Regions from separate parts of the Pseudomonas sp. AMR01 genome, predicted to be linked through region 1. Evidence: riboswitches for the same ligand, from Rfam matches in the RefSeq annotation. Region 1 holds a riboswitch; the other holds the start of a gene.

What was found. A riboswitch is a leader RNA that binds a small molecule or an ion and turns the genes downstream of it on or off. The one in region 1 is predicted to bind cobalamin.
Region 2: it holds a riboswitch for cobalamin, as region 1 does, so the genes downstream of both, Q7C20_RS20960 (CbtB-domain containing protein) here and Q7C20_RS18840 (ABC transporter substrate-binding protein) in region 1, are expected to answer to the same signal.

Annotation. Positions count from the first base shown of each region.
Region 1 is NZ_JAUTYR010000022.1:60,759-65,997, reverse strand. Features, by position in the region: gene Q7C20_RS18860 (aldehyde dehydrogenase family protein) at 1-324, shown strand, start outside; gene Q7C20_RS18855 (sensor histidine kinase) at 616-1,632, opposite strand; gene Q7C20_RS18850 (RAD55 family ATPase) at 1,642-3,120, opposite strand; gene Q7C20_RS18845 (hypothetical protein) at 3,117-3,551, opposite strand; cobalamin riboswitch at 3,670-3,864, shown strand; gene Q7C20_RS18840 (ABC transporter substrate-binding protein) at 3,976-4,986, shown strand; gene Q7C20_RS18835 (FecCD family ABC transporter permease) at 4,983-5,239, shown strand, end outside.
Region 2 is NZ_JAUTYR010000029.1:38,019-43,257, reverse strand. Features, by position in the region: gene cobM (precorrin-4 C(11)-methyltransferase) at 1-303, opposite strand, end outside; gene Q7C20_RS20970 (cobalamin biosynthesis protein) at 374-766, opposite strand; gene Q7C20_RS20965 (CbtA family protein) at 763-1,455, opposite strand; gene Q7C20_RS20960 (CbtB-domain containing protein) at 1,467-1,655, opposite strand; cobalamin riboswitch at 1,750-1,965, opposite strand; cobalamin riboswitch at 2,007-2,207, shown strand; gene cobW (cobalamin biosynthesis protein CobW) at 2,300-3,361, shown strand; gene cobN (cobaltochelatase subunit CobN) at 3,365-5,239, shown strand, end outside.

The sequences.
Region 1 (5,239 bases):
ACCGACCAGATGACCTCGTTCAAACAGGAACTGTTCGGCCCGGTGGCCTCGATCATCACCGCCCGCGACGCCGACCACGCGGTGGCGCTGGCGAATGACAGCGAGTTCGGCCTGACGGCGAGCATCTTCACCACTGATTCAGCGAAGGCGCGTGATATTGCCGATCAGCTGGAAACCGGCGGGGTGTTCGTCAACGCGTACAGTGTCTCCGACCCTCGGGTGGCGTTTGGTGGCGTGAAGAAAAGCGGGTTTGGGCGGGAGTTGTCGCACTTTGGCGTGCGGGAATTCTGCAATGCACAGACGGTGTGGCTGGATCGCAAGTAAGCCGGAAACGGCTGCTTTGGCTGACTGATTCCATCATGCCAAGCGGGCTTGCTGTGGCGAGCGGGCTTGCCCCGCGTTGGGCTGCGGAGCGGCCCCAGAACCTGACAATGCGGTCTGTCTGAACGAGCGCGGTGGCCTTGAAGGGGCCGCTTCGCAGCCCAACGCGGGGCAAGCCCGCTCGCCACAGCAAGCCCGCTCGCCACAGGAAGCCCGGCTGCTACAGGAAGTCCGGCTGCCACAGAGACAGCCTGCTCACCACAGGAAAGCTGCTCAGCAGAGTAATCCTGCAGGTCACAACAGCGGCAGCCTCACCACAAACTCACTCCCCTTCCCATGGCCCTCGCTGGTGGCGGTTACTTTGCCGCCATGGGCTTCGACCAGTTCGCGAACCACGGTCAAGCCAATCCCAAGCCCCGAGCCGTTAAACCCGATGGCATGGTCGTCTTGCACATACGGGTCGAAGATGTACGGCAGCGATTTAGCCGATACGCCAATGCCGTTGTCGCAGATGCTGATCTTCAACGTCTGCGCCTCAACCTTTGCAGACAACTCAATGCTGCCCGCCACTTGGGTGTACTTGGCAGAGTTGGCCAATAGGTTATGCAGAATCTGCGCGAGGCGAATGGGGTCACCGCTGACCATCACCACACCCTCCGGCAACTGCGCCGAGAAATGCTGCTGTTTGGCGTGCATTACCGGGCTACAGGCATCAATCGCGTCCCTCAGGATTTGCAGCATGTCGACGTCACGGCAGTTGATCCGCAGCTTGCCCGTACTCACGCGGGACACGTCCAACAGGTCATCGACCAACTGCGAAATATGCTGCACTTGCCCCTCGATCAGCTCGCGCATCCGCGGTAGCTGGTCGCTCGGCAGCCGAACCATGCGTTCGGCGATCATGCTGATCGGCGTCAACGGGTTACGCAGCTCGTGCGCCACCATCGCCAGGATGCTTCTCTGCTGGCCCAGCGCACTTTCAGCCGTGGCCTGCAGGTCTTGGGCGCTGAGCGCAGCGATGACCAACTGCGCATTCGCTTCGCGCAGCTCCTGGTACAAGCGTTGTTCCTCCAGACGCGGAGGCGCTGCCACGTCGGATTGCGCCAAAAGCATCGCCAGCACCAGTTGCTGATTGGCCTCGATCACTTCCTCGATGTGCTGAGTGTCCACCAGACGATCGCTGGCATCCGTGAGTTGCTGTTGCAGGGCGGCCAATACGGCGCGGGCTTCAACGGTTTTTTGGCCAAGCAGGAAGAGTTCGTGGGCCGCAGTGTTCAGCGCACGCTCATTCTTGCCGCCGTTTTCACTCATGAGTCAGGCTCATACATGTTTATCTCCTGTCACTGCAATGGCGGGCACCTGCCTGGTAGGCCGACCACCCAACAACCCCTCCTGCTCGGGCAGCATGTCGCGAATGTGCAGGCCGTTGTCGTCGATGTGGTACTGGCGCAGCTCGTCGGAGTGGGCGCTGGCGCGCACCTTGACCACCGCCATAATGCGCAGCAGACGGCTCTCGACCTCGATATAGCGCTGCACGATGATCGCGTCGGTCAAAAAGGCGGTGCCATAAGGGCTGAAACGCAGGTCGGTGTAGCGGTCTTCCAGCTCCGAGGTCATCAATACGCTGACCCCGGCCCCGGTCAGCGCGGTGACCATGCGCGACAGCGACTCGCGAAAATCTGCGCGAAAGGTCGGCGCAAGCGCCAGTTCAAAGCCCGACAGCGAATCAATCACCACACGCGTCGCCTTCAAGCGGCTGATTTCGCTGAGCAGCAATTGCACAATTTCATCGATGGACAGGTCCGGCGCGCGGCTGTCCACCAAGCCCACCTGATCGTTCTTGATCAACGTCGCCAATTGAGGGCTTTGCGAATGGTTGGGGCGTTGCTCAAACACCGCAATCACCCCGGTTTCCCCATTGCGCGCGCCTTCGGCCAAAAAGGTCGACGCCAAAATGCTTTTGCCCGAACCCGAAGGCCCGGCCACCAGCAACGAATAGCCCCGAGGCAGGCCGCCGCCGAGCATCTCATCGAGTTTCGGCACGCCCATTTTCAGCCGTTTGATCGGGAACGTCGGCGGCGATTCAACCGACGGGTCGCGCGCAGCCGGCGGGAATACCTCAATGCCCGAGGTGGCAATACGGAAGGTGTGCAGGCCCGGCAATGTTGGCTGGCCACGCATCTTCATGATTTCCATCTTGCGCACCATCGAGTTGCGCTCGACGCTTTGGCGCAGCCAGATCAAACCGTCGGCCACGGTGAAAATCGGGTTGGTGTCGGTTTCGGTGAAATATTCGCCGATCAGGAAGGTGGTCGCCTGCCAGGTGGTCATCAACATGCCCAGTTGCTGAACGAACTGCGGCAAGTTGTTGTTGGGGTTGTCCTGAGTCTGGCTGGCCAGCACCACGGAGCGGAACGAGTCGACAAACACCAGCGCCGGTGAATATTTCTCCACCTCACTGACAATGCGCCGCAATACCTCATCCAGGTCGCCTGCCAGTGTGTCGCTGGCCAGGTTGATATAGCGAACTGAATGGTTGATCGTCTCACTGTCGAAGAAATCGAATTGCTGCTGATAGCGCAGCATTTTCAGGGGCGGCTCACCGAGCACGGTAAAGAACAGCGCCGGACGCTCCGGCGTCGCCAGGGCAAACATCATTTGATGCGCGAGGGTAGTTTTGCCGCAGCCAGGCGGGCCGGCGATCAGGTTGAACGACAACTCCGGCAAGCCACCGCCCAGGACCTCGTCCAGTCCTGGCACGCCCGTGGCCAGACGGTTGATAGTCACTTTGGTGCTCATGGCGAAATTTCCTGCGAAGAGGTGTCGCTCGAAGAAGGCAGCCACACGTCAGCAAGCAAACGCGCGGTGAGTGAGGGCCCGATCAGCGTGGTCAGTAGCTCGTAGAGGGTCGTCAGCAACGCCTCACCGAAGAACAGCGCATCGGTTTGGTTTTGCTCCACGAGTACGGATTTGAGGGCCATCAGGTCCATCTTGGCCAGCACACTGTCATAGGTGCGGGCCAGGCGTGGATGGTTAGAGACGCACAAATGGAGGCTGCGGCGGTACAGCGCGGCAACGCCCTGCTGGCCGATGATGGGGGCAAGTGCAGCGCCCATATCCTGCAAAATCGACACAATCGCCTCGGCGATGCTTGCAGTGTCAGCGTGCGGACCAACACGGTGCGCCAGAGAAGCTACGATCCGGCGGCTCTCTTCGCTAAGCGTGGGCATGACTGACTAATATCTGATGAACAGTCCCTTAGCCTACACCCTATATCAGCAGATAGAGACCCCGCAGGCTGAAGCAGCTGGTTTGCGGGCCTATGAGGCTCCCCCTGCCCGGCCCGATCGACTACCATACCGCGCCGGTTCCCAAACGGGACTAATAGGGAATTCGAAACGCCGCCCGCGACGTCAATCGAAACTGCCCCCGCAACTGTAGGTGCTGAGCCTGCTCCAACACGCCACTGAGCCTTGCTCGGGAAGGCCGGAGCGCGGCGACGACGCATCAGTCAGGAGACCTGCCGGCCCAGTAACTCACTAACCGGCGGGGTGTCCGGGAAGGACGTCCTCGCCTGCCACAATCGCAGTGTTTGAGGGTGGATTTCCCAACCGTACCTCCCCAGCTTCACGTACGGTCCACGGAGATTTCCCCATGCTGCCACGCGTTACCGCCCTGCTCACCGGCCTGGGCTTCTGTGCCCTGGCCCACGCGGCCCCGACTCACTACCCGCTGACCGTGCAGAACTGTGGCAGCACGTTGACCTTCCCGGCAGCGCCAGCGCGAAGCGTCACCATCGGCCAGGCCGCCACTGAAATGCTCTACGCACTGGGCGTGGCCGACAAGGTGGTCGGCACCTCGCTGTGGTTCAACAGCGTGCTGCCCCAATTCAAGGCGCAGAACGACAACATCGCGCGCCTGGCTGATAACGAGCCCAGCTTCGAAGCCGTCATCGCCAAGCGCCCGCAACTGGTGGCCGCCGAGCTGGAATGGGTGGTGGGCCCGCAAGGCGTAGTGGGCACACGCGAGCAGTTCCACGAGCTGAAAATCCCCACCTATTTGCTGCCCTCCGACTGCGAAGGCAAGGACAACCTGGTCGGCGCCGACGGCACCCGGCTGGAGCCGTTTCGCATCTCGACGATCTACAAGAGCATCAGCCAACTGGCCGAGATTTTCGACGTACAGGGTCGCGGCCAGCAACTGAACGACGAACTCAAGGCGCGCCTGGCCAACTCCGTCGCCACCGTGCACAGCAAAGGCCTAAAACAGGCCAGCGCACTGGTGTGGTTCTCCAGTTCCGAGATGGCCAGCGACCCGTACGTGGCGGGCCATAAGGGCATTCCGCAATTCATGCTCGAAACCCTCGGCCTGCACAACGTGGTGCAGTCGGATGAAGAGTGGCCCGCCGTCGGCTGGGAAACCATCGCCAAGGCCAACCCTACCTTCCTCGTCATCGCACGCATGGACCGTCGCCGCTACCCGGCCGACGACCATGAAAAGAAACTCGCCTTCCTGCGCAGCGACCCAGTGACCCGCAACATGGACGCCGTCAAACACAATCGCATCATCATCCTCGACGCCCTCGCGTTGCAGGCCAGCATCCGCATGTTTGACGGCCTCGAACAACTGGCCACGGCCATCGACGGCTACGACCTGCCTAAATGATGCGCAGCCTACTCGCCCTCGCGCTGCTGCTGGCGGCCGTCCTCGCCGGCGTCGCTATCGGCGAAACCGCCATCTCGCCACAGGTGGTGCTGCAAGTGCTCGCCAACAAACTCTGGGCCGCCGGGTATGTGCTCGACCCGATCGACGAAGGCGTGGTGTGGAACTACCGCCTGACCCGCGCCCTGGTCGCCGCCGCGTGCGGGGCCGGGTTGGCGACGTGCGGGGTGATCCTGCAGTCGTTGTTGCGTAATCC
Region 2 (5,239 bases), on a different contig from region 1:
GATGCCCAGCGCCCGCAGGTGGCGAATCTGTTCACCAATCGCGCCATACAGACTCGGGTCGCCGGAGTGCACGCGCGCCACGTCCTGACCGTTGGCGTGAGCCGCCTTGATCAGCTCAATAATCTGTTCCAGGTGCAGTTCGGCGCTGTTGACCACGTGTTGCGCCTGATGACCTTCCAGCACCGCCGCCGGCACCAGTGAGCCGGCATAAATGATCACCGGGCAGCTGCGGATCAGCCGCTGGCCTTTGACGGTGATCAATTCCGGATCGCCGGGGCCGGCGCCGATGAAGTAGACGGTCATGGGGGGTTCCTGTCGAAAAACGGGCGAGCATGAAAAGTGCTCATGATCGGGCGCACTGATTATCGGGATTTTAGCCTGCGCAAGCCAATGCAAAGGTGGCCTGGGCGGTTTTTTTGCGGGTGATCAGCAGCCGCGAAGGGGCGTTGCAGAGGTGTTCAGCCAGGGCCAGGGCCGCGCTTTCGGCGATGCCGTAACAGCCGGTGTGGGCAAACGCCACGTCGGATGTGTGGCTCAGGCGGCCCTTATAGGGGGCCAGTTGTTCTGCGCTGAAACATTGAAAGGGCAGGCTCAGGTGTTCGGCCAGAGCGAGCAACCCCGGCTCATCCTGTTTGCGATCAATACTGGCCAGGGCGGTAATGCGCGAGCGCTCAATACCGCCCTCGGCGAGGGCGGCGTCAAACAGCGCCAGCAGGGTGTGAACGTCACAACCCCGTTGGCAGCCCAGGCCGACCACCAGGGTCATGCCGAGTATTGACCGTCGCGGTTGCGGCGAAACAGCCAGGCGCTGATCAGGCCCAGGGCCAGCCAGAACGCCACGTTGGTCAACTGCGAGGCAATCTTGAACTGCGCTTCCAGTGCCTCCGGCGCCAGCATCGAATGCACCTCAGGCTGCGGCGCGCCGATTACATGCGGCACCGCCAGGATCGCCACGCCCAACACTTTCAACAGCCAGCCGCGGCCAAACACCAGCAACGCGATACCGGCAGCCGTGGACGCGGCGGTGCCGATCCACCAGACCTGGCGCTGTGCCAAATCAGCAGCGGCGGTACCCGGCAACTCAGGCGGCAGGCCCAGCGTGGGCGCCAAAACAAAGGTCGCGTAACCCGCCAAGCCCCATAACAGGCCCTGGGCCGCGCGGGTTGGCGCGCGCAAGGTGTAAAGGCCAGCCAGCATCAGCGCAAAGCCCACGGCAACCACCAAGTTGCCGCCGGTGGTCGACAGCACGCGCTGCCAGCCGTCTTCCGGTTCCCAAGCTTGGGCGTCGTGAGTGTGCGCCGCTGCGCCAGGGGCATGTTCATGCGCTGCCGGAGCCTTTTCAAAGGTCTCCGCCTGCACAATCAAAGGGGCGACCCAGAAGCTTTGCAGCAGGGTCAGCAACAGGGCGGCGAGCAGGCCGGTAAAACCTGCGGTCTGGGCAATGCGCTTGATCATGTCGACAGGCCTCAGTGGCACGGGAACGCGGCGCTGTGGCGAGTATCGTGGGCGGCGTTGTGCACCGCTTCGATGTGCGAGAAACCGGCGAAATACACCAGGCACGCGCCGAGGATCGACGCGCCGATGGCGGCGGTCAGGCGTTGGCTCAAGGTGGCGGTGCTGCTGGCGGTGTGCGAGGTGCTACTGATGATCGACATGGCGCGTCCCTTCTGGGTTTCAGGGTGACGCAGGCGCATAAGACCCCGCGAGCCGGGCACGCAGGGTTCGAACAGCGCCCGCCCACCGCGGGTTTGTTATCTGATTTTTTCGGGCCGGTCTCCGGGCTTGCGAGGGGCGCTCTGCGGGAGAGTCAGCCTGAAAACGTCGCCTTCCCATGCCCAAGGGGCACAGTGGATATGACGTTTCGCTCGCTTACCGTTGCGGGGGCAGCACCGGACTGTCGTGTGAACATGAGTCACCGGTTTCCCGTTTCACCCTGTGAAGGGCACCCGAAACAAGGCGGGTAGGAAAGCATGCAGAGCGGCGGTAGTCAAACTGACCGAGCACCTGTAGCCTTGCACCTTCGAGGTTCTTCGACCGAGGTCGAAGCTAAGAAGGGAACACGGTTCAAGCCGTGGCTGCCCCCGCAACTGTGAAGGGTTTAACTGACTGCCACGCCACTGCCACTACGGCGGGAAGGCGCAGCCGGCGCCGGTCGAGAGACCCGCAAGCCCCAAGCCAGGAGACCTGCCTCGTGACCGATTTTCTACTTTAACCGGGCGGGGTGATCCGGTGACGAAATCAGCTGCTGCGCGCTGTCGCAGGGCCTATCGTCCCGTATGCCCGCCCCAAAGGGCATCCGATGAAAACACTGGCCAAACTCCCCGTCACCATCGTTACCGGCTTTCTCGGCTCGGGTAAAACCACCTTGTTGCGCCACATGCTCGACAACGCTCAGGGCCGTCGCATTGCCGTGATCGTCAACGAGTTCGGCGAGCTGGGCATCGACGGTGAAATCCTCAAGCAGTGTTCCATCGGTTGCACCGAAGAAGAAGCCAACGGCCGCGTCTACGAACTCGCCAACGGTTGCCTGTGCTGCACGGTTCAGGAAGAGTTCTTCCCGGTGATGCGCGAGTTGGTGGCGCGTCGCGGTGACCTCGACCACATCCTCATCGAGACCTCGGGCCTGGCCCTGCCAAAACCCCTGGTGCAAGCCTTCCAGTGGCCGGAAATTCGCAGCGCCTGCACCGTTGACGCGGTGATTACCGTGGTCGACAGCCCGGCCGTAGCCGCTGGCACGTTCGCCGCGTTCCCGGATCAAGTAGACGCTCAGCGCAAACTCGACCCGAACCTGGACCACGAATCGCCGCTGCACGAGCTGTTCGCCGACCAACTGGCGAGCGCCGACCTGGTCATCCTCAACAAATCCGACCTGATCAGCCCGCAAGACCTGGCCCGCGTGCGCCTGGAAGTCGCTGAAGAATTGCCGCCAGCGGTGAAAATCATCGAAGCGAGCAGCGGTCGCGTGCCGCTGGACGTGTTGATCGGCCTGGGCGCAGGCTCCGAGGAACACATCGACGGGCGCCACAGCCATCACGATCATCACCACGAAGGTGAAGACGATCACGACCATGACGCGTTTGACTCGATCTCCATCGACCTGCCGCAAGCTGACGAGTCGCTGCTGCTCGACGCCTTGACCCAGCTGGTGGTGCAGCACGGCATCCTGCGCGTCAAAGGCTTCGCGGCGATCCCGAACAAGCCGATGCGCCTGTTGATTCAGGGCGTGGGCACGCGCTTCGACAAGCATTTCGACCGCGCCTGGGGCGCTGACGAAGCGCGCATCACGCGCCTGGTGCTGATCGGCCAAGAGCTGGATGCGGTGGGCCTTGAAGCGCAATTGCGCGCCGCGCTCAGCGTTTAACCCATGCACCTGCTCAGGACTCAGCCCGGTGGTTTTGTCGCGGACGACAATATTGCCGACCTCGGCCAAACCCCCGCTGAACTGGTGATCCTGTGCAGCGGTGATTCGAGCCTGGCGCTGCTCGCCGAAGCGGCGCAGCAGTTGCCCGACGACTACCCCAGCGTGCGCCTGGCCAACCCGATGCAGGTGCAGAATCACGCTTCGGTCGACCTCTACGTCGATGAGGTGCTGCGCCACGCCAGGGTCATCCTGATTTCGCTGCATGGCGGCATCGGCTATTGGCGTTACGGCATCGAGCGCCTGGTGGAGTTGGCCGAGCGCGGCGTGCAGTTGATCCTCGTGCCGGGGTGTGATCGCCCCGACCCGGAACTCAGCGCTTTGAGCACAGTGGGTGTGGCTGAGCGCGACCGCCTGTGGCACTTCCTGCGCCAGGGCGGCATGGGCAATGCTCTGGATTTTTATCGCTGCCTGGCCAGTGAATACCTGGGTCGCGACTATGCCTGGGCCGAACCGCGCACCCTGCCGCGCACGGCGATTTATCACCCGCGTAAAGCCGACGCTCGCTTGAATGATTGGCAAGCGGATTGGAACCCCGAGTTCCCGGTGGCCGCCGTGCTGTTCTACCGCTCGCATTTGCAGGCGGCCAATACCGGCTTTATCGACGTGTTTTGCCAACGCTTGCAGGCGGCGGGCCTTAACCCGTTGCCCATCGCGGTGGCCAGTTTAAAAGAGCCCGGTTGCCTCACGGTGGTCGAGGACCTGCTGGATGACGTGCAGGCAGCGGTGATTCTGAACACCACCGGCTTCGCCCAGTCCAGCCCCGAAGCGCCGCATGTGCGCCCGTTTCGTCGCAATATTCCGGTGATCCAGGCCATCTGCGCCCAAGACAATGAGCCCGGCTGGAAGGCCAGTGCGCAAGGCCTCGGCCCGCGTGACTTGGCGATGCACATTGCCTTGCCGGAGCTGGACGGGCGCATCATCAGCCGGCCGATCAGCTTCAAGGACCTGGCCTGGCGCAGTGAGCGCAGCCAGTCGGACGTGGTGTGCTATCGCGCTGCGCCCGAGCGTATGGATTTTGTTGCCGAACTGGCGCGGCGTTGGGTCGAGCTGGCGCGGGTGCCGAATGCCGACAAACGCATCGCGCTGATCCTCGCCAACTACCCGACTCGCGACGGTCGCATCGGCAACGGTGTGGGCCTGGATACGCCGGCGGCGGCGCTGAATATCCTGCGTGCGCTGCAGGCTGAAGGTTATCCGGTGCCCGATGTTTTACCGAGCAGCGGCACCGCGCTGATCCACGACTTGCTTGGCGGCGTGACCAACGACCTGGACAGCCTCGACTTGCGTCCGTGCCACCAAAGCCTGGGCCTGGACGATTACCAGGCGATGTTCAATCGCTTGCCTGAAACCAATCGCCAAGCGGTGACAGCGCGCTGGGGCAACCCGCAAAACGACCCTATGTGCCGCGATGGCCGCATGATGATCGCCGGCCTGCGCCTGGGCCTGACCTTTGTCGGCATTCAACCGGCGCGCGGTTATCAGGTGGACCACAGCGCGGTGTATCACGACCCGGACCTGGTGCCGCCCCACGGCTATCTGGCGTTTTACTTCTGGTTGCGCCACACCTACGGCGCCCACGGCGTGATTCACGTGGGCAAGCACGGCAACCTCGAATGGCTGCCGGGCAAGGGCGTTGGGCTGTCGGAAAACTGCTGGCCCGACGCGCTGCTGGGGCCTTTGCCGAATATCTATCCGTTTATCGTCAACGACCCGGGCGAGGGCGCCCAGGCCAAGCGCCGCACTCAGGCGGTGATCATCGACCACTTGATGCCGCCGCTCACCCGCGCCGAAACCTATGGCCCGCTGCGTGATCTTGAG